One region of the Streptococcus sp. SM5 genome, then DNA from elsewhere that is predicted to be linked to it. Evidence: riboswitches for the same ligand, from Rfam matches in the RefSeq annotation. Region 1 holds a riboswitch; the other holds the start of a gene.

Region 1 (3,124 bases):
TTTAAATTAACACCAGAAGTGGAAATCCGTAATCGCCTCGGTGCCTTCCTTTTCTCAGGGGACGATGTTAAGAAATCAGTCGGTATGCTTTCAGGTGGAGAGAAAGCTCGCTTATTGCTGGCTAAACTCTCTATGGAAAATAATAACTTTTTGATATTGGACGAGCCGACAAACCACTTGGATATAGATAGTAAGGAAGTTTTAGAAAATGCACTGATTGACTTTGATGGGACTCTTCTATTTGTCAGCCATGACCGTTACTTTATCAATCGAGTAGCTACTCATGTTCTAGAATTGTCCGAAAATGGCTCAACCCTATACCTTGGAGATTATGATTACTATATCCAAAAGAAAGCAGAGCTAGCAGCTACTCAAGAGGTGCAATTAGGGGCTATCAATCAAGAGAAGGAAAGTTCTTCCCTTAATGATTATCAAGCTCAGAAGGAGACTCAAAAAGAGCTTCGGAAGTTAATGAAACAAGTTGAAAATCTTGAGACAGAAATTGAAGAACTTGAAACTCAAGCCCAAGCTATCTCTGAGCAAATGCTAACTAGCAATGATGCCAATGAACTCATGCAATTACAAGCAGAACTTGATAAGATTAGTCAACGTCAAGAAGAAGCTATGCTGGAGTGGGAAGAATTATCGGAGCAGGTGTAGATATAAAAAAAAAGCAGTGATAATACACTGCTTTTTTAATTATTAATAATATTCTATCTATAATCCACCCTGAGGGAATCGAACCCCCATCTCAAGAACCGGAATCTTACGTGATATCCATTACACTAAGGGTGGAAACTTCCCTCATTATATCAAAAAATATGGTGTAACTCAAGAGTCATCTAAAAGATGAAATATAACAATAAAAAAGGATTTAGACAAGATCTAAATCCTTTTAAATGTTTATTTTTTTTCAAGAAGTGCTTTGATTTCTTGAAGAACTTCCAATTCAGTTGGACCTGCTGGAGCTTCTTCAGCTTCTTCTTTCTTACCAAGGCTTTGAGCTTTTTCAATTCCTTTAACAACAAAGAAAAGAACAGTACCAATAACTACGAAGTTAATAACAGCACTCAAGAAACTTCCGTAAGCAACACCATTCCATGAAAGTTCAGCGATACGATCAACGTTCGCAGCTTTCAAAGCTGGGTTTAATAGAAGTGGAGTGATGATATCGTTAACGAATGAAGTTACGATAGCACCAAATGCAGTAGCGATGATCACACCGACAGCAAGGTCTACGACATTACCGCGGAGCAAAAATGCTTTAAGATCTTTTAACATTTTCTTTTTCCTTTCGAAATTTAATCAAATTTTTACAGACTACATTATATCGTAAATTTATATTAATTGCAAGAAAAGTGATTATTTCTTCTTAAATACAAAAAGCTTACTAAAAACGTAGTTGAGAACAACCATCGTAACTTGTGCAATGAAGATTTCAACTGTATTAATTGTATTAATATCATTTCCAACAAAGTAACCAATAATTTGTGGGAAGCTTGTCACAAAAATAAAAGTTAGTAGAAGATCTAATAAAAAGGTGATAAGTCTTGCAGAGGTGAATTTAATTAATCTATTAAACCAGTTTTTTCTTTCTTGCTTAAATACAAATGTGTCATTTGTAAAAAAGGCAAATAGAATCCCAGCAATATTCCCTAGAGCAGTCGCAACTAGCTCTTGCTGTGTTAGATAAAAGATGACGATGCGGACAAATATCGATACTACGGTAGTCGCAACTCCGAAAAATAGATAGGATAAAATCTCGTTATCAAAGAATTTTTTTATATATGTTTTCATATGATTAGTATAGCATAAAGCTGATAAATGTGCTATACTCGTAAAGTTGACTTGTTCAACCCTTGGTGCTTAGCTTCTTTCACCAAGCATATTACACGCGGCAGGGCCGCTAAAGGAGAAAACATGAAAAAACTTACTGTTCGTGATATGGCAGATATTGCCATTGTCGCTGCTATCTATGTGGTTTTAACAATTACGCCACCGCTTAATGCTATTAGCTTTGGTGCTTATCAGTTCCGTATCTCTGAAATGATGAATTTCCTAGCTTTTTACAATCCTAAGTATATCATCGGTGTTACTATTGGATGTATGATTGCTAATTTCTTTAGTTTTGGAGTTATCGATGTTGCTGTTGGAGGTGGATCGACTTTAGTATTCCTAAGTCTTGGAGTCATCTTGTTTAGCAAATACAGCAAAGACTATCTATTTAATGGATTGATTCGAAAAGATCATTTCTTCTTTTCAATTCTATTCTCAATATCTATGGTAACAATTGCGGCTGAATTGTATCTTGTTGCTGAAGCTCCATTTTTCTTGACATGGTTCACTACAGGTATCGGAGAATTTGCTTCCTTAATCATCGGAGCTATTATCATTGGAAAAATTGGTCAACGAATTGATTTGACTAGATAAAGGTATCACATCAAATATTCATGAAAAGGTCTGAACTCTGTTCAGTCTTTTTCTTATTTTTCTATAGACCCAGGCTCTCAACAAAAGTGGTATAATAAAGAAAAAAGGGATTATTTTAATATGTATGGTTATCGTATTTCAGTTTTTGAAGTCCTTTGGAAAAATCAGGTCATTAGATTTTTGTTAATTTTTTTAGCACTATTTTATTTCTATCTTTTTTTCCAAAGAGTTAAGACATCTTTAAAAAGTGGTGGGAGTATGTTGGATCCTTTTCATATTGCAAAGGGAAGATTATACATTCACACGATTATTCTTTTTAGAAAAAGGATTGTTCCTCTAGCTGAAATTAGACAGATTGATATTGATTACGTTCGAGGGAGAAGAATGAATGGGGACAGGTATCATCTGTACTTTACAAGGAAAGATGGAAAATCTTTTACTTTTCATTTTGGAAAAAGCAAAAGAAACGAGGAGTTAGTGAAAAATCTTGCCAATGTGGCCAAGAAGTGCCATATTAAACTAAATCAAATATATTAAGAATTGATTTTTTGAAATCTTTACCAAAGTTTTAGTGTTTTATGGTAAAAAAGAAGCTATCACATTTTTGTTATTTATGTTATAATATTCACAAAGAAAAAAATTAGGAGTTATTATGGTTTCATCAGAGTTCATTGCCAAAATAGAGTATAACTGT
Region 2 (3,124 bases), on a different contig from region 1:
GTCAATACAGTCAGAGCCAATGAACATCAAGAATTTAAGGAATTTCTCCCAGAAGAAGAAACCTTTGATGAGTTAGTTCCTTCAGATGAGACTAAAAATATTTTGGCCGAATCTGAAGATTTACAAATGCCGGAATTTGTGAAAAAACTGATTGAGAAAAAAGGTCGGGAAAATGTTAAGATGCCTTATCTTATTAAGAAAATGCTTGAAAAAGCAGGCAAGTTACCGAAAGAGTAAAGAAAAAAGGATTTAGCATTGCGCTAGATCCTTTTAATTGATTATTTTTTCTCAAGAAGAGCTTTGATTTCCTGAAGTACTTCCAACTCAGTTGGACCAGCTGGAGCTTCTTCAGCTTCTTCTTTCTTAGTAAGGCTTTGAGCTTTTTCAATACCTTTGATAACGAAGAAGAGAACAGTACCGATAACTAGGAAGTTGATAACAGCACTCAAGAATTTACCATATGTAACACCATTCCAAGCAAGCTCAGCGATGTTTTGTACTTTCGCAGCTTCCAAGGCTGGATTCAAAATAAGTGGAGTGATGATATCGTTAACAAGTGAAGTAACGATTGCACCAAAAGCAGAGGCAATGATCACACCGACAGCAAGGTCAACAACATTACCACGAAGCAAAAATGCTTTAAGATCTTTTAACATTTTCATAATTTCCTTTTAAAAAATTTTTACACTTAATTATATATTAATTAAGAAGTTCTTGCAAGCTATATGTTTAAAATTTTTCTTATTTTTTAAAAATAAATACCTTACTAAAAATGTAATTGAGGATAATTATTAAGAATTGTGCAATAACTGTTTCAATGCCAATTACCTTATTAATATTATATTTTACAAATTGCCCGATAATATTAGGAAACTGAGTTACAAAGAGAAAAGTCAAAAACAAGTCTAAAAGAAAAGTAGAAAGACGTGCTATAGTAAATTTTACTAAACGAATTGACCAATTCTCTCTAGCTTGCTTAAAGACAATTGTATCATTGGTGATAAAAGCAAATAGGATACCGATAATATTTGCTAAGGCAGTAGCAAGGAGTTCTCTATGGGTTAATTGATAAATGACTAATCTAGATAGAATGGAGACAAGAGTAGTTGCTATTCCAAAAAAAAGATAGGCTAAGAGCTCATTCACGAAGAGACTTTGAATGCGTTTTTTCATGCTTTTAGTATAGCATAAAGCAGGCTATTGTGCTATACTAGTAAGGTTGATTCAAGCAACCCTTGGTGCTTAACTTCTTTCACCAAGCATATTTTACGCGGACAACCCGCCAAAGGAGAAAAGATGAAAAAATTAACTATTCGTGACGTAGCAGATATCGCAATCGTTGCTGCAATCTATGTCGTTTTGACTGTCACACCGCCTCTAAATGCCATTAGCTACGGTGCTTATCAGTTCCGCATTTCAGAAATGATGAACTTTATGGCTTTTTACAATCCAAAGTACATTATCGGTGTTACTATCGGTTGTATGATTGCCAATTTCTTTAGCTTCGGAATGCTAGATGTCTTTGTTGGTGGTGGATCAACCTTAGTATTCCTCAGTCTAGGTGTTTGGCTTTTTGCAAAATACAGCAAGGATTATCTTTTTAACGGATTGATTCGAAAAGATCATTTCTTCTTCTCAATCCTCTTTTCAATTTCTATGTTTACTATCGCTGCCGAGTTGAATATCGTAGCGCAATTACCATTTTTCCTTACTTGGTTTACAACAGGGATTGGTGAATTTGCCTCATTAATTATTGGTGCGATTATCATTGGAAAAATTGGTCGTCGAATTGATTTAAGCAAATAGAAGAAGATAAGCTAGGTAGCTCTTACCTGGTTTTTTCTTATGGAAAATTTCTAAGGAAACTTGACAAGTTTTTCTAACTATAGTATACTTCTTAAGTAAGCTGATTTAGCTCAGTTGGCAGAGCGCATCCATGGTAAGGATGAGGTCGCCGGTTCAATCCCGGCAATTAGCATGATATTTACAGGGAAACTCTTGAGCACAAGAGTTTTTTTCTTATGCTCGCGAGAAAAAATTCTGACTTTTGTATAATAAAAGTCATCCTGCAAAAATTTCTTATTGACAAAACCACTTATTTCTAGTAATATAATAGACGCGATGAGTCGATAGGTAGTCTTCGGACTACTATTGAGCATAAGGAGGTCATAACGCAGGAGCGGACCTTGATGAGTTGTGTGAACCTGCTCATCACATGAAGATGCCTCTTAGTCCCTAGTCTAGCGACTGGGGATTTTTATTTTCCAAAAAATGATGAAAAAGCTTTGCAATTCATGGAAAAAGTAGTATAATACATCTATTATAGAAATTTTTAGAAAATTCCGAAAGAGGTTATTTATGGGATATACAGTTGCTGTAGTCGGCGCGACAGGTGCTGTCGGAGCTCAGATGATAAAAATGTTGGAAGAATCAACACTTCCAATCGATAAAATTCGTTACCTTGCTTCTGCACGTTCAGCAGGCAAGACTTTGAAATTTAAAGATCAAGATATTACGATTGAAGAAACGACCGAAACAGCTTTTGAAGGAGTTGATATTGCTCTCTTTTCAGCAGGTGGTTCTACATCAGCTAAATATGCACCATACGCAGTTAAAGCTGGAGCGGTAGTAGTAGATAATACATCTTACTTCCGTCAAAATCCAGATGTTCCTTTGGTTGTTCCAGAGGTCAATGCTCATGCACTTGATGCCCACAACGGTATCATTGCCTGCCCTAACTGTTCAACAATTCAAATGATGGTGGCTCTTGAGCCAGTTCGCCAAAAATGGGGCTTGGACCGTATCATTGTTTCAACTTACCAAGCAGTTTCAGGTGCTGGTATGGGAGCAATTCTTGAGACACAACGTGAACTTCGTGAAGTCTTGAATGATGGTGTAACCCCACGTGATTTACATGCCGAAATCTTGCCTTCAGGTGGTGACAAGAAACATTATCCTATCGCTTTTAATGCTCTTCCACAAATCGATGTCTTCACTGACAATGATTACACTTACGAAGAGATGAAGATGACTAAGGAAACTAAGAAAATCATGGAAGATGATAGCATTGCAGTATCTGCAACATGTGTGCGTATTCCAGTCTTGTCAGCTCACTCTGAGTCTG

What was found. Region 1 has a riboswitch for preQ1 ahead of PAN07_RS01815 (QueT transporter family protein). Riboswitches for the same ligand answer to the same signal wherever they lie in the genome.
Region 2: linked by a shared signal. The riboswitch ahead of PAN07_RS00045 (QueT transporter family protein) and the one ahead of PAN07_RS01815 (QueT transporter family protein) in region 1 are both predicted to bind preQ1.

Annotation. Positions count from the first base shown of each region.
Region 1 is NZ_JAJNSC010000002.1:108,363-111,486, forward strand. Features, by position in the region: gene PAN07_RS01795 (ABC-F family ATP-binding cassette domain-containing protein) at 1-660, shown strand, start outside; tRNA gene PAN07_RS01800 (tRNA-Arg) at 724-795, opposite strand; gene mscL (large conductance mechanosensitive channel protein MscL) at 904-1,281, opposite strand; gene PAN07_RS01810 (GtrA family protein) at 1,363-1,797, opposite strand; PreQ1 riboswitch class II at 1,826-1,923, shown strand; gene PAN07_RS01815 (QueT transporter family protein) at 1,921-2,430, shown strand; gene PAN07_RS01820 (hypothetical protein) at 2,551-2,967, shown strand; gene PAN07_RS01825 (formate/nitrite transporter family protein) at 3,083-3,124, shown strand, end outside.
Region 2 is NZ_JAJNSC010000001.1:11,455-14,578, forward strand. Features, by position in the region: gene hemH (ferrochelatase) at 1-237, shown strand, start outside; gene mscL (large conductance mechanosensitive channel protein MscL) at 279-656, opposite strand; gene PAN07_RS00040 (GtrA family protein) at 742-1,173, opposite strand; PreQ1 riboswitch class II at 1,202-1,299, shown strand; gene PAN07_RS00045 (QueT transporter family protein) at 1,297-1,806, shown strand; tRNA gene PAN07_RS00050 (tRNA-Thr) at 1,906-1,978, shown strand; gene PAN07_RS00055 (aspartate-semialdehyde dehydrogenase) at 2,359-3,124, shown strand, end outside.